DNA from 3 places in the Bacillus sp. N1(2025) genome. Region 3 is predicted to be linked to each of the others. Evidence: predicted binding sites of a transcription regulator. Region 3 holds the regulator's gene; each other region holds the start of a gene.

What was found. The regulator Rex, encoded in region 3, represses fermentation and respiration genes when NADH is low (regulators of the CRP and FNR family bind a similar motif). The targets are predictions, from matches to a motif close to TTGTGAAATATTTCACAA.
Region 1: a site for Rex is predicted at 1,847-1,864, ahead of ACNFN4_RS16995 (L-lactate dehydrogenase). Genes of this name have one in related genera too.
Region 2: a site for Rex is predicted at 2,967-2,984, ahead of ACNFN4_RS06690 (nitrate reductase subunit alpha). Genes of this name have one in related genera too.

Annotation. Positions count from the first base shown of each region.
Region 1 covers NZ_JBLTJB010000008.1:122,631-129,399, forward strand. The annotation lists gene amyE (alpha-amylase) at 1-1,657, shown strand, start outside; gene ACNFN4_RS16995 (L-lactate dehydrogenase) at 1,906-2,859, shown strand; gene ACNFN4_RS17000 (MDR family MFS transporter) at 2,901-4,433, opposite strand; gene ACNFN4_RS17005 (MarR family transcriptional regulator) at 4,547-5,008, shown strand; gene ACNFN4_RS17010 (LysE family translocator) at 5,072-5,701, shown strand; gene ACNFN4_RS17015 (YqcI/YcgG family protein) at 5,766-6,527, shown strand; gene ACNFN4_RS17020 (amino acid permease) at 6,529-6,769, opposite strand, start outside.
Region 2 covers NZ_JBLTJB010000002.1:356,102-362,870, reverse strand. The annotation lists gene ACNFN4_RS06690 (nitrate reductase subunit alpha) at 1-2,902, opposite strand, end outside; gene ACNFN4_RS06685 (Crp/Fnr family transcriptional regulator) at 3,079-3,555, opposite strand; gene ACNFN4_RS06680 (YwiC-like family protein) at 3,698-4,417, shown strand; gene ACNFN4_RS06675 (Crp/Fnr family transcriptional regulator) at 4,448-5,164, opposite strand; gene narK (nitrate transporter NarK) at 5,262-6,452, opposite strand; gene argS (arginine--tRNA ligase) at 6,586-6,769, opposite strand, start outside.
Region 3 covers NZ_JBLTJB010000005.1:4,438-11,206, reverse strand. The annotation lists gene groL (chaperonin GroEL) at 1-1,278, opposite strand, end outside; gene groES (co-chaperone GroES) at 1,320-1,604, opposite strand; gene ACNFN4_RS12720 (CPBP family intramembrane glutamic endopeptidase) at 1,841-2,575, shown strand; gene ACNFN4_RS12715 (YdiK family protein) at 2,572-2,763, shown strand; gene tatC (twin-arginine translocase subunit TatC) at 2,802-3,560, opposite strand; gene ACNFN4_RS12705 (twin-arginine translocase TatA/TatE family subunit) at 3,567-3,737, opposite strand; gene ACNFN4_RS12700 (redox-sensing transcriptional repressor Rex) at 3,756-4,403, opposite strand; gene moaC (cyclic pyranopterin monophosphate synthase MoaC) at 4,400-4,912, opposite strand; gene ACNFN4_RS12690 (ABC-F family ATP-binding cassette domain-containing protein) at 5,052-6,769, shown strand, end outside.

The DNA of each region.
Region 1 (6,769 bases), on a different contig from region 3:
CCAAATCGGCAACCGTTACTTAGGCACTGAACAAGAATTTAAGGACATGTGTGCAGCCGCGGAAAAGTATGGCGTAAAAGTCATTGTCGATGCGGTTGTCAATCATACCACCAGCGATTATGGCGCGATTTCTGATGAGATTAAGCGTATTCCAAACTGGACCCATGGAAACACACAAATTAAAAATTGGTCGGACCGATGGGACATCACTCAAAATGCATTGCTTGGGCTGTATGATTGGAATACTCAGAATACTGAGGTGCAAGCCTACCTGAAAGGTTTCTTGGAAAGAGCATTGAATGACGGAGCAGACGGGTTCCGCTATGATGCCGCCAAGCATATAGAGCTTCCGGATGATGGGAATTACGGCAGCCAATTTTGGCCGAATATCACAAATACATCGGCGGAGTTCCAATACGGAGAAATCCTGCAAGACAGCGCGTCCAGAGATACTGCTTATGCGAATTATATGAATGTGACGGCTTCTAACTACGGGCATTCCATCAGATCCGCTTTAAAGAACCGTAATCTGAGTGTGTCGAATATCTCCCATTATGCATCTGACGTGTCTGCGGACAAGTTAGTCACATGGGTGGAATCACATGATACGTATGCCAATGATGATGAAGAGTCTACATGGATGAGTGATGACGATATTCGTTTAGGCTGGGCAGTGATTGGTTCGCGCTCAGGAAGCACGCCTCTTTTCTTTTCCAGGCCTGAGGGCGGAGGAAATGGTGTAAGATTTCCCGGAAAAAGTCAAATAGGAGATCGCGGGAGCGCCTTATTTAAAGATCAGGCGATCACTGCGGTCAATCAATTTCACAATGAAATGGCCGGGCAGCCTGAGGAACTCTCAAATCCGAATGGCAACAATCAAATATTTATGAATCAGCGCGGCTCAAAAGGCGTTGTGCTGGCAAATGCAGGATCATCTTCTGTCACCATCAATACTTCAACGAAATTGCCTGACGGCAGGTATGATAATAGGGCCGGCGCCGGTTCATTTCAAGTAGCGAACGGCAAACTGACAGGCACCATCAATGCCAGATCCGCGGCTGTCCTTTATCCTGACGATATTGGAAATGCGCCTCATGTCTTTCTTGAGAATTACCAAACAGAGGCAGTCCATTCTTTCAATGATCAGCTGACGGTCACCCTGCGTGCAAATGCGAAAACAGCAAAAGCCGTTTACCAAATCAATAATGGGCAGGAGACAGCATTTAAGGATGGAGACCGATTAACGATCGGGAAAGAAGATCCAATCGGCACGACATACAACGTCAAGTTAACCGGAACGAACGGCGAGGGTGCATCGAGAACCCAAGAATACACGTTTGTCAAAAAAGACCCGTCCCAAACCAACATCATTGGCTATCAAAATCCGGATCATTGGGGCAATGTAAATGCTTATATATACAAACATGATGGAGGCGGGGCCATAGAATTAACCGGATCGTGGCCGGGGAAAGCCATGACTAAGAATGCAGATGGAATTTACACGCTGACGCTGCCTGCGAATGCGGATACGGCCGACGCCAAAGTGATTTTTAACAATGGCAGCGCCCAAGTGCCCGGACAGAACCATCCCGGCTTTGATTATGTGCAGAATGGTTTATATAACAACTCTGGTTTGAATGGTTATCTTCCGCATTAATGAATAGAGACATCATCACATCAAACCCTTGCTTCTGTTAGGAAATCAATCACGCTGAAAAGATGACAACATCCTAAAACGGTTCTGTTTTAGGATGTTGTCAACAATCTGGAAACCATCACCGGTATTTTTTTGTCCAAAAATCAAACTTTTCTCTTGCAAAAGTTTGTGAAGTGTTGCACAATATAAATGTGAAATACTTCACAAGGTAAAAACAGACACCACGAAACACTGGAGGATGAGCATACATGATGAACGAACGAGTGAACAAAGTAGCATTAATCGGAGCAGGTTTTGTTGGAAGCAGTTATGCATTTGCGTTAATTAACCAAGGGATCACAGATGAGCTTGTGATCATTGATGTAAATAGAGAAAAAGCCATGGGAGATGTCATGGATTTAAATCACGGAAAGGCATTTGCGCCTCATCCGGTCAAAACGTCTTACGGCACATATGAGGATTGCAAGGATGCCGATATCGTGTGCATCTGTGCAGGGGCCAATCAAAAACCGGGCGAAACGAGACTTGAGCTGGTCGAAAAAAATCTCGCCATTTTTAAAAGCATTGTCGGTGAAGTAATGGCAAGCGGATTTGACGGCATCTTCCTCGTTGCCACAAACCCGGTCGACATTCTCACTTATGCGACATGGACATTCAGCGGGCTGCCGAAAGAACGCGTCATCGGCAGCGGCACGACACTGGATTCTGCGCGATTCCGTTATATGCTGAGTGAATACTTCGGAGCCGCTCCGCAAAACGTACACGCCCACATTATCGGCGAGCACGGCGATACCGAGCTTCCTGTATGGAGTCACGCCAATATCGGCGGAGTGCCGGTGCAGCAATTGCTGGAGAAAAATGCAGCTTACAAACAGGACGAGCTGGATCAGATCGTTGACGATGTGAAAAACGCGGCCTACCATATTATCGAGAAAAAAGGCGCGACATATTACGGAGTGGCGATGAGCCTCGCCCGCATCACAAAAGCGATTTTGCGTAATGAAAACAGCATTTTAACCGTCAGCACATATCTGGACGGCCAATACGGTGTAAACGACGTCTTTATCGGCGTTCCGGCCGTCGTCAATCGGAACGGCATCGCAGGTGTGACGGAACTTGAGCTGAATGAAACAGAACAGGCTCAATTCAGCCGCAGCGCAAACGTGCTGAAAGATATTCTCGCTCCGCATTTCGCAGAGTAAACAAAAAAGCAGTACATGACAAGCGCCATGTACTGCTTTTTTTAATTCGCTTTTTTCGCCATTTCCTGAGAGGTTTTTACTCTCGCTTTTCCCATAAACAAAATGGTAACGGCCGCAATGACGATCGGCGCCAGCGCAAGCGTAAATACATATGTGATGCTTTGCGACATGGCGTCAATAATGCGATCCAGAATGTACGGCGGAATATGAGCGCGCGTGCCGGCCTGGAAGATCTCCTGCGGATTTCCGATGTTCTGCATCGCGCCGCCCGCTCCTTTCATGCCGCTGAATGAATCTGTGAGCTTATTGGTAAACACATTCGTCTGGATGGTTCCGAAAATCGTCACACCGAGTGTCATGCCGAATGATCTCAAAAACGAGTTTGTTGAGTTGGCGCTTCCGCGGTAACGCGGCTCCAGATCGTTCATGGACGCGGCCGGCAGCAGTGAGAAGTTAAAGCCGACGCCGAATCCTGAGATCAGCATGAATACCGTCAGCATCGTACGCGCCGTATCCGGTGTCATATTGGAAAGCAGCAGCATTCCGATAAAGAAAGCGACCACGGAAATCAGCATTAAATTGCGGAACCGCACTTTCGTCTGGAAAATTCCGCCGATCATACTTCCGATAACAGAACCGATCATCATCGGCGTCAAAATAAAGCCCGCGCTTGTCGCGGTGCTTCCGTACACAGCCTGAACGAAGATCGGGATAAACACCGCTAAAATGACGAACGTGGCTCCGTAAAGGAACGCCAGAATCTGTGCCGTAGCAAATAAACGGTTTTTAAACATCCAAAATGAGATAATCGGTTCTTCCGCTTTTCTTTCCACAATAAAAAAGGCGATAAAGAACACGGCGAATACAGCGAACAGACCGATGATCTGCACGGAGTTCCAATCATACGTTTTTCCGCCGAGCTCAAGAGCGAACATCAGACCGACAATGGAAACCACCAGCGTGATTGCGCCGGCCCAGTCGATTTTCTGTTTCTTGTGTTCAAGGGACTCTTTATAATAACGCAGAATGAAAAACAATGATAAAATACCGATCGGCACGTTGATGTAAAACACCCAGTGCCAGCTGATGGAGTCGGTAATGAGCGCGCCTAAAAGCGGCCCGAGAACGCTGGACAGGCCGAAAACGGCACCGAACATGCCCGACATTTTTCCGCGTTTTTCCGGCGGAAATAAATCAAAAATGATCGTGAAGGCGATCGGCATCAGCGCGCCTCCGCCGATTCCCTGAATGACGCGGTAAATAATGAGCTGATCCATTGTTTGGGCGATTCCGCATAATGCAGATCCGATTAAGAAAAGAATAAGACCGAATAAAAAGAAACGTTTGCGTCCGTACATATCGGACAGTTTTCCGTAAATCGGCATACCGGCCATAACGGCTACCATGTATGATGCCGTCACCCACGCGAACTTATCGAAACTTCCGAGGTCCGCCACGATATTTCCCATCGCAGTGGCAACGATTGTATTATCCATAGCCGACATTAAAATGCCCAGCAAAAGACCGATGACGACAAACTTCGTCGAGGCGTCCTTCGTGGCTGTTTGTTCCATGCTTTTTCCTCCCATACTTACTTTTGATCATTAAATTTGCTATGATCATATTAGATTTGCCGAAAATTATCTTGATCGTCAAGATAAATTGATTTTATAGGGAGGCCTGTCAGTTGTCAACAAGAAATACCAGAAGCGAGACGGAGGAAACCGCCATACAGTTATTCCGGAAGATGGCCACAAGGACGATCCTTTTTCATCAGGCGGCCGCTCAATCTCTCGGTCTGTTTCCGACCGATTTGAAATCAGCTGATATCTTAAATGAAGCAGGCCCGATGACCGCAGGCGAGCTTGGGAAAAAAACCGGCCTCAGCACAGGTTCGGTAACGGCGCTCATTGACCGGCTCGAAAAAGCGGGATATGTCATGAGGAAAAAAGACCCCGAAGACAAACGGCGGGTGATCATCGTGCCGCTGACAGCAGGAAAAGCGAATGTGAAACAATTGTTCAGCTCCTTATCCCAGTCTACGATCAGCCTTTGCCGGCAATATAAAGAAGAAGAACTGCAGCTGATATTCGATTTTTTAGGAAAAGCGACGGACATGATGGAAGACGAGCTTGAGAAATTAAAATAATGTATCATAGCACGGCCCATTCATGAATAACTTGTACAAGTTGCATGAATGAGGGGGAAGCCAATGAACATCTTTTTAAGCTACATAGTTCTCGGGCTGTCATTGTCAGCACCTGTCGGACCGGTCAATGCGGCGCAAATTGACAAAGGCATCAAAAACGGCTTTTGGCATGCATGGATTTTCGGTCTTGGCGCCATGGCCGCGGACGGGCTGTATATGATTCTGATCTATTTCGGGCTGTCTCAATTTTTGACCGCTCCTTTTGTAAAAACGTTTTTGTGGCTCTTCGGTTTTTTCGTGCTGACCTATACGGGAGTCGAAACGTTAAAAAATATCAGGGAAGCCATGAATGTCAGAAGCGGAAAAGGAAAACCGGCTTTTTACAAAACATTCGGCGCGGGATTTTTTATTTCTCTTTCCAATCCGCTGAGCATTTTATTCTGGCTCGGCATATACGGGAGCATTCTCGCCAAAACCGCTGAATCCTTCGATGCAAATCAGCTTTTGATTTACAGCTCCGGCATTCTTCTCGGCATTTTGATCTGGGATTTCTGCATGGCGGTCGCCGCGAGCACTTTCAGAAATCTCCTTCATGAAAAAGCGCTCCGCTGGCTGACGGGAGCGGCGGGTGTGTCTTTAATCGTTTTCGGGTTTTATTTCGGATGGCAGGGGATTCAAATGCTCATCTCATAAATAGAAGAGTCACCCATCGCCTATCTCCGTCATAACGTATCATGACGATACTGGAGGTGGGCCGATGGCAAGCGGGCTGTACACAAAAAGTTGCCTTGAGGAAAAGTTATTGGATCTGCCAAATTGGCAGAGAATCGCTTTTGAGCTTCTATCAGAAAAAGTAGGCGATAAAGCGGATACGTTTCCGTGCATTCCCGGACGTCAGGGATTTTTGACAGATCAGCTCCGGATATCCTTTGCGGGTGATCCCCGCGAAGAGGGAACCCCGGAGGAAGTGGGGATGTTGCTGTCAGAGTACGGAAAGATCTCAAGGGATACCGGAAGATACGCGTCGCTGCTTGTGATTTTTGATACGCCTGAGGATTTAGCTGAGCATTATTCCATTGAGGCGTATGAAGAGCTGTTCTGGTCTTTTTTAAACCGGCTGAGCGGCTGCGACCCGAATGACTGGCCGGAAGATATGCCGGAAGACCCTGAACATTATAAATGGGAGTTCTGCTTTGACGGCGAGCCGTATTTTATTCTGTGCGCGACGCCTGCGCATGAAGCGAGACAAAGCAGAAGCTTCCCGTTTTTTATGCTGGCGTTTCAGCCGAGATGGATTTTCGAAGGATTAAATGATTCAACCGCGTTCGGACGAAACATGAGCCGGCTGATCAGAAAACGCTTAGAGGCGTATGATGAAGCCCCTCTTCATCCCCGATTGGGGTGGTACGGAGGAAAAGACAATTTCGAATGGAAGCAATATTTCCTCCGTGATGATGAGACGCAAGTGTCAAAGTGTCCCTTTTCTTATTTGAAAAGACTGTTTAAACCGACGAAATAAGCTATGATCCGGCAGGGCTGTGTCCCTGCTTTTTTTGTACGATCCATGTCACGATCGCAATGACGGCGAGAAAACAAAGGCTGACCAGAAAACCGGGCCGGCTCGATTTCTCAAACAGCGTCCCGGAGACGGCCGCGACGATCAGCATAAGGGCGATAACAATCTGTGCGGTTCCCATCTTTGTCGTTTCGAGCAGTTTCTTGCCCGAGAACAAAATGAACAGCCACGTATAAAGAAGCATG
Region 2 (6,769 bases), on a different contig from region 3:
ATTCCCATGCTTTCACGGCGACTTTTCCATTTGAGGTGGACGACAGGGTTAAAATCGCTTCCGCCGCCTGCTTCGCTTCACTTATATTCGGGCATCCCTTTGCCACGCTGTCTGAGGTGATTTCTCCCAGTCTCTTTTTGAGTGATTCATATTCATCGGCTATTGACCAGCTCATCCCTTTTGTTCCGCTCGGCTTTAAAGCAGCGTTAGGACCGAGTGCGGTCATTTTATGAAAAATGTGTTTGTAATCCCGTTCAACGACTTGGATGTTCGGCATCGTTTTTCCCGGAATGGCTTCACATTCGCCCTTGCTCCAGTCATTGATTTTGCCGAATGGCTGGGCCAATTCCTGCATGGTGTCGTGGAGGAGCGGCGTCGCAACCACTTCTTTCACCGGCTCCATATCGACTTCTTCTGCCAGATCGGAAACGGCTTTTGACAGCGCCTTGAAAATATCCCAGTCTGACTTCGATTCCCACGGAGCCGAGATCGCCGGAGCAAATGGATGAATGAACGGATGCATATCCGTGCTGCTGAGATCGTGTTTTTCATACCATGTCGCCGCCGGCAGCACGATATCGGAATACAGCGCCGTACCCGCCATTCGAAAATCAAGATTGATTAATAAGTCGAGCTTTCCTTCCGGCGCCTGCTCCCGCCATTTGATTTCTTCTGGGCGGATGCTGTCGCTGTCGTCATTCATTAAACCGTTCGTCGTCCCCAGCAAATGCTTAAGAAAATATTCATGCCCTTTTCCTGAGCTTGAGATCAGATTTGCCCGCCATACAAAGAGATTCCTAGGGAAATTCACTTCATTGTCAGGATCTTCAATCGCGAATTTCAGTTTTTTCTCTTGGAGCTGTGAGGCCACGTACGCACCTACGTCTTCAGGTGTTGCTGCCCCTGCTTTTTCAGCTTCTTTATACAGATCGATGCCATTTTGATTGAAAGTCGGGTAAGACGGAAGCCACCCTAGCCGCGCCGCCAGCACATTGTAATCAGCGTGGTGCTTGTAGCGGGATGACGCAGCAATCGGTGATGCCAAATCACTGATCGGCTGGTCCTCGTAACGCCACTGATCTGTCGCAAAGTAGAAAAATGAAGTGCCGTTTTGCAGCTTGGGCACGCCCTCCCAGTCCTTTGCAGTTGCAATCGTCTGCCAGCCTTCAGCAGGTCGGAGCTTTTCCTGCCCCACGTAATGGGCCCAGCCTCCGCCGTTTACGCCTTGGGCGCCTACGAGTAAAACAAGATTTAACACCGCACGGTAAATCGTGTCGGAGTTGAACCAGTGGTTAATGCCGGCCCCTACGATAATCATGGATCTGCCGTCTGTATCGATCGCATTTTGGGCAAACTCCCTGGCAATCTGTATAACGGCTTCTCTTTTAATTCCCGTGATCTGTTCCTGCCAGGCAGGTGTGAACGGACGGGGATCATCATAAGATGCGGCTGATTGTCCGCCGATGCCCCGGTTCACGCCGTAGTTGGCCAATATCAAGTCAAACACGGTCGTGACGTACGTCTCTTCACCATTCAGATCCAATTTTTTAATAGGAAGATCCCGCTCAAGCACTTTGTTTCCGTCATTTGAAAAATACGGAATGCGCACTGAGCCGATTTCGTCCTCTATTCCGAGCACGGAGAGACGCGGCTCAATCTGTTCCCCGGTGTCTTCGTCGATCATGTGCAGATTCCATTTCTGCTGCCCGTCCCAGCGGGAGCCCATTGTCCCTTGCGGTATGGCAAACGCACCTGTCTGTTCATTCCAGACCGCCGGCTTCCACTGATCATTTTTTGTCTGCCGCCCGATGTCTTTCGCATGCAGAAACCGCCCGGCTGTATACACGCCGTTCTCTTTTGACAGAGTGACGAAGAATGGAAAATCGGTGTATTGCTTCGCATACTCAATAAAACGTTCAGTTTCTTGGTTCACGTAGAATTCCTGAAGAATGACGTGACCCATGGCCATCGCAAGCGCCCCGTCAGTCCCTTGGCGGATACTCAGCCAGTCATCTGCGAACTTTGAGGATTCCGCAAAATCCGGGCTGATTGAAATGACCTTAGCGCCTTTATAGCGGGCCTCCGCCAAAAAATGCGCGTCAGGCGTTCTCGTTAACGGAACGTTGGAGCCCCATGTGATAATATAGCCGGAATTGTACCAATCACTGCTTTCCGGAACGTCCGTCTGGTCACCCCAAATTTGCGGGGACGCCGGCGGAAGATCCGCATACCAGTCATAAAAACTGAGCATAGGGCCGCCGATTAACGACATAAACCGGGAGCCTGACGCATGGCTGATCATGGACATCGCCGGGATCGGAGAAAAACCGACATTCCGGTCAGGCCCGTATTTCATCACCGTATACAGCAGAGAGGCTGAAATCAGCTTCAGCACCTCCGGCCATTCCGCGCGGACAAAACCGCCTTTCCCTCTTGCCTGTTTATAGGACTTCGCTTTTTCAGGGTTTTCAATGATCGATTTCCAGGCATCCAGCGGATTTTGATGCGCCTGCAATGCTTCCCGCCACAAATTGATCAGCACACCGCGCACATATGGATATTTCACACGGAGCGGGCTGTAGATGTACCAAGAAAAACTGGCCCCCCGCGGACAGCCTCTCGGTTCGAAATCAGGCATATCAGGGCCTGTTGATGGATAATTCAAGTTTTGTCCTTCCCACGTGACAATTCCGTTTTTCACATAAATATTCCAGCTGCAAGAACCCGTACAGTTGACGCCGTGGGTGGAGCGAACGACTTTGTCGTACTGCCATCTGTTTCTATATACATTCTCCCAATCACGATCTTCGCTTGTCGTTTGGCTATGGTTATTTGAATGATGTTCGATAGGAGAAAAATAGTTTAATCTCCTGAGCAACGGACTCATTTTCTTTTTCTTCATGATCGTTCACTCCTTCCGAGTCAGGTGATGCTATGTACACTATAAACAGAGACGGCGCATCAACTTGTGAACTATGTCACACACTCTGCTTTTTTCACAAAACGTTCACACAGAGCAGCAGGAAGGATTTTCAAACGATATGGGGACGCCCGCGTCATCAAAAAAACCGGTTCTGTTTAAGAACCGGGTTCGGCGTTTTCATCCCGTGATGTATGCAGATACCGCAAAAACAACTGATAGGAACAGAAGACATTTTGCTGAAGCATCGCCAAAAAGTTCATTTGCAGCCGCGGATGGTAAGACATCATTTGCTTAAATACGGAATATGGAATATGAAGTACAAGAATATCCGGTGAGGCATTGACTGAGATAAAAGGCGATAAATAGAGCCCGCCTTTTTCATCAATCGGAAACACATCGCCTTTTTCCCACAGCGCAACGGTTTGCGACCCTTCAGGGAGCCTGCTGTCCGTAAAACGGATATTGCCTTTTAATACAATATAAACGGATTGTGAATGAAGAAAGGATGGAGATTGGTCAGATGAGCCGCGGATAAACGTCCCGTTTTTCAGCAAGGTTTCGACAATGGACAGAGGCACTTCATTAAACATAGAAAGTTGTTTCAGAAATAATAAATAGTCACACTGATTCATAGGAAAGCCTCCTGTGCTAAGGATAGCTTTAGTGTAGCCCGATTGAGGCCGCGCGGCAGTGATGTATTTCACAGCTTGTATGATAAAAGTCACTTATCAGGAGAGTGTCTGCATTTATAATGAAATAAAAAGGAGGGTTTCGATGAAGGCGATGATTCCGAAGCAGCACGGCGCATGGGCGATGCTGCTGATTCCATTTTTACTCGGCATGGTCAAGGGAGGCCCGGTTTTCTGGCATATTCCGCTCTTTCTGGGCTGGCTTTTCCTATACTTAGCGGTTTATCCCGTTTCGCTCGCTTTGAAAAAGAAACAGCTTCAGCCTTATCAAAAGTGGATATGGTATTACGGTTTTCCCGCCTGCTGCTTTTTGATCATTTCTGTCTTTCATAAGCCGCAGCTCGTCTGGATCGGCGTTTTTTTATTGCCGCTGTTTCTCATACATACGCATTATGCCCGCCGAAAAAACGAACGGGCGCTCACGAATGATATTGCGGGTGTTCTGTTCTTTTGTTCAGGCGGGCTTGCGAGCTGCTGGTTGGGAACGGGAACCCTTGACGGCTGGGCTTGGTTTCTATTCTTGCAGTCTGCTTTATTTTTTATCGGGAGTTCTTTTTATGTGAAATCGGTCATACGGGAGAGAAAAAACAGAACCTTTGCATACTGGTCGTGGGGATATCACCTCTTGCTCCCCTTTTTATCGGCTCTTCTGGGGGCAGGCTGGGCGTTTCTCGCTTTTATCCCAAGCAGTCTGCGGGCCTGGTTTTTTCACGGAAGAGACTGGCCCGTGAAAACGATCGGCATTCTGGAAATCGTAAATGCCGGCTTCTTTTTCGCCGTCATGTGTATATGTATCACAAGCTGAAAAACAAGGACACCGGCTGCCCTTGTTTTTTCAGTCAATATTGCAGATCTCAAGCGGACAATTTTCACACTCGATCTCGCATCGTAAATAGTCCCGCTTGTGCAAAATAATTTTTCCGGTTTCGTCTATCGAAATAACCCCTTGTTTGCGGAGGTCTCCCAGCATGCGGTTGACGCTCTCCCTTGCCGCCGCGCAAAACTTAGCCAAATCCTGATTTGTCAGCACAATGTTAATCAGAATCCCGTCACTTCGTTCCACCCCGTAGCTGTTTGATAAGCGGATAAGGGTGGAATAGAGCGCCCCCTTTTTGCCGTGAAGAAGCAGGTCCCTGATTTTGGACTGGATTTTTCGAAGATGGGTGCTCATCCATTTCATAAATTCAAACGTCAAAACACCGTTTTGGATCAATTCCTTTTCCAGCTTGTTTTTATTAATGACGAGCACCTCGCCATCCTCTAACACTTTCGCACTGAGCATATATCTCGGCTCATCTGTGAATAGCGTCAATTCCCCGACAATATCGTTTTTTTGGCAGATTCTAAGCGTCAGGTCTTTTCCGTCAGACGTCAGCTTGCCGATTTCAATGAGTCCTGATTGAATCAGATAAAGCTCTTTTGCATCCATTCCTTCTTGAAACAAATAAGTGTGTTTTTTCATTTTCCTTTTCGTACTGATCGATTCCAGCAATTCATGCAGTTCGCGGGAAAGAAGTTCTTTATCAGATTTTCGGACAGAGAGAATATTCATGAGCTCACCTCGAAGAAAGTCACGTTGCGTATGTATATTGTAACGTGACTTGATTTGCACTCACCCAGAAAAAACTAACAATCTTGTGAATGGATCATTATGAATTGAGGCTCTGACTGTTTCTCTCCGTATGTGTTTTCATTCTTTCCTGCCAATACATCCAGATCACAAGAACAAAGCTGGCTAACGCGACCTCTGAAAGCGCCATAAACCCGATCGCGTATTGGCCTGTTGCCTGAAATACACTTGCCAGAATCAGCGGAGGGAAAAAACCGCCCAGTCCGCCCATAGCTGACACAATACCGTTGGCAATCCCCGCTTGCTTCGAAAAGTAGAAAGGCACCAGTTTAAATACCGTCCCGTTTCCAATCCCTGAGCAGACTGCCACTGTCAGCGATCCAAACGCATAAAGGCCGATCGTCGGGGAGAATGACAGCATGACGCCTGACAGCGTAAGCCCTGCGAAAACGAACATCAGAATACGGAGCGGACTCAATTTATCTGCAAGAAACCCTCCCACAGGCCTGAGCAGTGTAGAGACCGCAATAAAGCCGGCCGTCCGTAAACCGGCGTCCGCAGGGCTCAGCCCAAAATGCTCAACCAAAAAATTCGGAAGATAGATGGTAAAGGCGACAAAGGCGCCGAACGTAATAAAATAAAACAGGCTCAACATCCACAGCACATGATTTCGGTAAACGGCTTTCATTTGTGTCTTTATGGAAACTTTGACTTTCTTCTCATGCCGGTCGCCGAACAAAACGTGCAGTAATGCGAAAACAGCCAGCAAAACAAGATACATCTGCACGGTTGCTTTCCATCCCGCGGCTTGAGCGATAACCGGCGCCGCAAAGGTAGTAACGGCGGTCCCGATGTTTCCGGCACCGTAAATCCCATTGACGACACCGTGCTTTTCTTTCGGATAATATTTCGGGAGGGACGTCACTCCGATGGAGAATACCGCTCCTCCGATCCCTAAGAAAAAGCCGCCCGCGATTAAATCAAATAAAGAATCCGCGATACTGATCCAAAATACAGGAAACAAAAGCAGGATGAAGCTGATCATAAACATCAGCCGCGCGCCATACCTGTTCGTTAAATATCCTAAAGGAATACGGAGAAGCGATCCGAGAATAACGGGAATCGCCGTCACCAATGAAATCTCGCCTTTGCTTAAATGAATATCTGATGTCATTTGAGAAATGAGCGATGAAATCAGCACCCACACCATAAACCCTGCCACTAAGCTTAATGACTGCAACGATAATTGAATATGTTGACGATTGATCATTCGGCTTGCCCCTTTCACTGATTCAATATCAGTCTTATCATACAAAAACTCAGTGTGCGGGATTGTGAATTACATCACACGCTTTATATACAAAAAAAGAACAAAGCCCGAAGACTTTGTCCTTTGATCATCATTACATTTTTTCCGGAGCGGATACTCCGATCAGCTGAAGCGCATTGTTCAGCGTAATTTGCGTCGCCTTCATTAAAGCGAGACGCGCGCGGCTCTTCTCTTTATTTTCCGGATCGATGACTTTCTCCGCATTGTAGAAGCTGTGCAGAGCGGAAGCCAGATCATAAATATAGTTTGTGACACGG
Region 3 (6,769 bases):
TGCAGCGACTTTGTTGTATACGTTGACAAGCGCTGTACCACCGCCGGATACGATGCCTTCTTCAACAGCTGCGCGAGTTGAGTTGAGGGCGTCTTCGATGCGAAGTTTACGCTCTTTCAGCTCAGTTTCAGTCGCAGCGCCGACTTTGATGACAGCTACGCCGCCGGCAAGTTTCGCAAGACGCTCTTGTAATTTTTCTCTGTCGAATTCAGAAGTTGTTTCTTCCACTTGAGCGCGGATTTGGTTGACGCGTGCAGCGATTTTTTCAGTGTCGCCGGCGCCTTCTACGATTGTTGTGTTTTCTTTCGTTACCACAACTTTAGAAGCGCGTCCCAATTGTCCGATTTCAGTAGATTTCAGGTCAAGGCCTAAGTCTTCTGTGATCACTTCTCCGCCTGTAAGAACAGAGATGTCTTCAAGCATTGCTTTACGGCGGTCACCGAAGCCAGGAGCTTTAACGGCAACAGCGTTGAATGTGCCGCGAAGTTTGTTGACAACGAGTGTAGCAAGAGCTTCCCCTTCAACATCTTCAGCGATCAGAAGCAATGGTTTGCCTTGCTGTACAACTTGCTCAAGCACAGGAAGGATTTCTTGAATGTTTGTGATTTTTTTGTCTGTGATTAAGATGTAAGGATTGTCAAGAACCGCTTCCATCTTATCAGAGTCAGTCACCATGTAAGGAGACGCATATCCGCGGTCGAATTGCATACCTTCCACAACTTCAAGCTCAGTTGTGAAACCTTTAGACTCTTCGATTGTGATAACGCCGTCGTTTCCTACGCGCTCCATTGCTTCAGCGATAAGGCTTCCGACTTCCTCATCAGCAGCAGAGATCGCAGCAACCTGAGCGATAGACTCTTTGCCTTCGATCGGCTTAGAAATTTCTTTTAAGTTTTCGATTGCTACAGTCACGGCTTGTTCCATACCTTTACGCACGCCGACAGGGTTAGCCCCCGCAGTTACGTTTTTCAAGCCTTCGCGGATCATAGCCTGCGCAAGTACAGTCGCAGTCGTCGTACCGTCACCGGCAACGTCGTTTGTTTTGCTGGCTACTTCAGCTACAAGCTTCGCACCCATGTTTTCAAACGCATCTTCAAGTTCAATTTCTTTTGCGATTGTCACACCGTCATTTGTAATTAACGGAGAACCGAATTTTTTCTCCAGAACCACGTTGCGTCCTTTTGGCCCTAAAGTTACTTTTACAGCGTCAGCAAGCGCATCGACACCGCGAAGCATAGCGCGGCGTGCTTCTTCACTAAACTTAATATCTTTTGCCATGTTAACGAAACCTCCTCGAATTTTTAAAAATATTTATTTGCTTAGCCGATAACAGCTAAAATGTCGCTTTCACGTAAGATTAAGTATTCAGTACCTTCGTATTTCACTTCAGTACCGGCGTATTTTGAGAAGATAATGCGGTCGCCCTCTTTTACTTCTAAAGCAACGCGCTCTCCGCTTTCCAACACGCGACCTGAACCGGCTGCCACGATTTTGCCTTCTTGCGGCTTTTCTTTTGCAGAATCCGGTAATACGATTCCGCTGGCAGTTTTTTCTTCAGATTCTACGAGTTCAATGACAACGCGATCACCTAATGGCTTTAACAATGTAATAACCTCCTCAATAGTATGAATATGTAATTTTAGCACTCAGCTCTAAAGAGTGCTAACACAGTTATTATAATAAAGAATCTCACTTCCAATTTCAAGTCATAAGAATAAAAAATTTTCACGCTTACATGATTCTCTCTCACACTGATTTTCTCCTTTTTTCACGTCAAGTTCACTTGTGTTACAATAAGAACAAATAAGTTGATTTTATAGGATAAAGGAGTACATATCATTTGAGAAAACAGTATTGGTATATCATTTTGACATATGTTATCATGCAGCTTTCCGCATTGATCGGCATTCCTTTAATGTACAAATTCGGCTATGCGGGCGGGCACCCTACGAATGCGAATCTCACCATGGCTCAGGGGATTTATTCCGTCGTAAGCTTTTTCATCTGCCTGATTATCGTTCTCTTGATTTTGAGAACCGCGCCGAAGCAGACATTAAGAAACGGGAAGAAAGCATCCGCCGGCATGTCCGTTCTCTGGGCGGTCGCGGGAATATGGCTCGCTTTATTTTCTCAGGGAATCGCCGGGATGATTGAGCAGTATGTCTTTCATGTGGGCAGCGGTTCCGAAAACACGAAAGCCATTCTCAACATTATTAAAGCCATGCCGCTCATGATTATCGTTTCTTCTATCGTCGGGCCGATTCTTGAAGAAATCATTTTCCGGAAGATCATCTTCGGTGTATTATATGAAAAAACGAATTTCTTTGTCGCCGGACTGATCAGTTCCGTCATTTTCGGCATTGTGCATCAAGACCTCACGCACCTGCTGCTGTATACGGCCATGGGCTTTACCTTTGCGTTCTTGTATGTGCAGACGAAACGGATTATTGTGCCGATATTCGCCCATGTCATGATGAATACCATTGTCGTGGTCATGCAGCTCGGCCCCGCCCAAAAATATATTGAACAGCATACTGAGCAAATGCAATTAATTATTGGAGGATTGTTTGTATGAGGAACCCAATGACTTGGGGCTTGATTTATTTCGCAGTCGGCTGTATCTTTACGTATTTGGCCGCAAGCTCTCCGGGAAGCATGTGGTCTTTTTATTCCATACTGCTGATGGTTTTCGCCGCTTATAATATCAGCATCTCGTTTAAAATGTTCGCTTTCTCATTTAAAGTGAAAAAAAATCAAAAATAAAAGAAAAGCCATTTCTCATCATGGAGAAATGGCTTTTTTTATGCTGATACGTCCTGATCAGATTCACTGCCGGTCTGCCTTTTCCGATACGCCGCTTTTGAGATCAGAATACTGATCTCGTATAAAATGCAAAGCGGAATGGTAATCATCAAGTGAGACAGCAGCTCAGGCGGCGCAATCATCGCGGCGATCACAAGCAGCACAAAATACGCGTACTTCCTGATCTTTGATAAAAACCTCGGCGTGATAACACCGAGTCTCGTTAAAAACATGATCAGCACCGGCATCTGAAACAGCAGTCCGAACGGAATCGTCAGCTGCAGCAGAAAATGAAAGTACTCGGTAATCCCGATCACCTGGTTGACATCCAGGTCATTCGAAACCCGCTTCATAAAATCAACGACCAGCGGAAATAAAATATAATAAGAAAACGACACACCGCCGACAAACAGCACGATCGAAATCGGAATATAGCTGAGTGTTACTTTGCGCTCCTTCTCATACAGACCCGGGCTGACAAACGCCCAAATCTGATAGAGAATAATCGGCGAAGTCAAAATGATGCCGATGATAAACGCGAACTGCAAAAAGATAAACAGCGGATCCGTCAGGTTAAAAGCATTAAGGGTGAGCTCTTTTACTTCATCGGCTTTTTGAAGGTACACAATGATAGGTTTTGCCAGAAAAAAGCCGGCAATAAAGAAAACCGTAAAGGATAACGCCACAATCAGCAATCGTTTCCGAAGTTCGGCAATATGCTCCACAAGCGTCATTTGATTCACTCTCATACGCGTCATCCTATCTTACTGTTCTTCTTTCTTTTTTTCCTCTTCTTCACCGGCTAATCCCTTAGTAGCGTTCTTAAATTCACGAAGCGTGTCTCCCGCCGCTTTTCCTAATTCGGGAAGCTTCTTCGGACCGAAAATAATCACCGCCACCACACCGATAACCGCCAGGCTTCCAGGACCGATCATGTGCAGCTCCTCCTTTCGCTATTCAATTTCTTCCAAAACAGAATAATGCTTTAAGAAATAAACCAATGATTGAAGCTCTACAGCTAAATCTATATGATGAATTCGAATGTGATCCGGCACATTCAAACGGGCCGGCGTAAAGTTAAGGATCCCCTTGATGCCGAGCGACACGAGCCGGTCGGTGATTGACTGCGCGGCAACCGCCGGAACGGTAAGAATTGCCACGGGTTCATCCTTAATGTGAAGCTCTAAATCATTAAGATCAAAGACAGGCACACCGCCTACCTCAGTTCCTATTTTACTCTGATTCACATCAAAAGCCATAGATATTTTTGTGTTATTATTTTTTGTGAAATTATAGTGAAGAAACGCCGTCCCTAAATTCCCGACACCGATCAAAATGACATTCGTCGTTTCATCCTGATCCAGTGTTTTTCTGAAAAATGACAGCAGGTAATCCACATTATAGCCGTATCCTTTTTTGCCGAGCGCCCCGAAATAGGAAAAATCCCGGCGGATCGTGGCCGAATCGACTTTTACCGCATCGCTCAGTTCAGCTGATGAAACGCGCTGCTTTCCTGACGCGTGTAAATTCTTTAAAAAGCGATAATAAAGCGGCAGCCGTTTTGCCGTCGCCTGTGGAATTTTTGATTGATCCTTGTTCATGATTGGTCCTCCACTTTATACTCAGATGCATCTCTTTTAAAATCACCGTTTTTGCCTCCTGTTTTTTCCATGAGGCAGGTCGGGCCGATGACCATTCCTTTATCCAGCGCCTTGCACATGTCATAAACGGTCAAAGCGCAGACTGAAGCGGAAGTTAGCGCTTCCATTTCCACACCTGTACTCCCTTTCGTTTTTACGCTTGCCTGTATATGAAGAACGGCTTCGGAATCCTTTTCCTCCCAGCCGAATGAAATGTCGACGCTGCTTAAAGAAAGCGGGTGGCACATCGGGATAATCGCTGACGTCTGCTTTGCGGCCATAATTCCTGCCACCTGTGCGACAGCCAGCACGTCTCCTTTTCCGATCTCGCGGTTTTTGATTCTGCTGTACACGTCATGCTTCATGTGTACGCTGGATATCGCAGCGGCAGTACGGACTGTTGAAGATTTATCGCTTATATCCACCATGCGGGCACGGCCTTCTTCATTAAAATGAGAAAATCCATTCATATTTAAACTCTCCTTACTTCTGATCATACACTATTTTCTCCCTGATGTCTTATCCTATAATGTTCCAATTCTGATGTATTGTTTGCTGACAGCAGGTTGATAAGCTACACTTAACTTATTATAACAGAGGTGAAATAATATGATGATCTTACAAATTAATCAGCTATCCAAATCTTTTGGCGCTGATCCTATTTTAAACAATATAAAGCTTGAAGTCAGATCTCGGGATCGCATCGCCATAGTAGGCAGAAACGGAGCCGGCAAATCAACTCTCCTTAAAATTATCGCAGGTCACCTTTCATATGAAAAGGGTGAATTAATCAAACCGAAAGAATTAACGATGGGATATCTTGCCCAGCACACAGGCTTGGAATCCCAGCTTACCATAAAAGAAGAACTGCTGAGCGTTTTTGATTTCCTGAAAGCAATGGAAAAAGAGATGCGCTCTATTGAAGAAAAGATGGCCACGGCCGCCCCGGCGGAGCTTGAGACGCTGATGAAAACCTATGACAGGCTTCAGCAGGATTTCAAGGATAAAGGCGGCTATCAATATGAAGCGGACGTCCGCTCTATCCTTCACGGCCTCGGCTTCGGAAAATTTGACGATTCCGTGAAAGTGCAAAGCCTGAGCGGCGGTCAGAAAACAAGACTTGCGCTCGGAAAGCTGCTGCTGACCCAGCCTGATCTGCTTATTCTGGATGAACCGACGAACCATCTCGACATCGATACGCTTACATGGCTTGAGCATTATTTACAGGGATATTCAGGCGCCATTCTGATCGTTTCCCACGACAGATACTTTCTTGATAAAGTCGTCAGCCAAGTGTACGAGGTCTCACGGACAGAAAGCAAAAAATACCTCGGCAACTACAGCGCCTATTTAGAACAAAAAGCTGAGCAGTATGAGAAAGACCTGAAGCTGTATGAAAAACAGCAGGACGAAATCGCCAAGCTTCAAGATTTTGTCGACCGCAATCTGGCCAGAGCTTCTACAACGAAAAGAGCCCAAAGCAGACGAAAACAGCTTGAACGGATGGACGTCATGGCAAAGCCGCTCGGGGATGAAAAATCAGCCGCCTTCCGTTTTGACATTACAAAACAGAGCGGAAACGACGTCCTGCGCGTACAGGATGTTTCCATCAGCTATGACGGCCAGCCTCCGCTCTTGAAAAACCTGACCTTCGGCATTACAAGAGGCGAAAGCGCCGCCCTCGTCGGACCGAACGGAATCGGCAAATCAACTTTGCTGAAAACCATTATGAATACAATCAGTCCGGAATCCGGGTCGATCACGTACGGTTCCAACGTCACAATCGGCTATTATGATCAGGAGCAGGCTGAACTGACCTCGTCCAAACGCGTGCTGGACGAGCTGTGGGATGAATATCCGGACATGCCGGAAAAAGAGATCAGGACATGCCTCGGCAACTTTCTGTTCAGCGGAGACGATGTCCTGAAACCGGTCCGTTCGTTAAGCGGCGGGGAGAAAGCAAGAGTCGCGCTTGCCAAGCTGATGCTTCAAAAAGCAAACTTTCTCATCCTAGATGAACCGACAAACCACCTTGACCTGGACAGTAAAGAGGTGCTGGAAAACGCCCTGATCGACTACCCGGGAACACTGTTATTTGTCTCGCATGACCGTTACTTTATTAACAGAATCGCCACAAGAGTGCTGGAGCTGTCACCTGATCATGCAGAAGAATATTTGGGTGACTATGACTATTACACCGAGAAAAAAGCCCAGCAGCTGGAACTGGAAGAAATGAAGCGGCAGGAAAAAGAGCAGGCTCAGCCTGCCGGCAAGGTCAAACAGGATACGAAAAGAACTTACGAGGAAGAAAAAGAATGGAAGAAGAA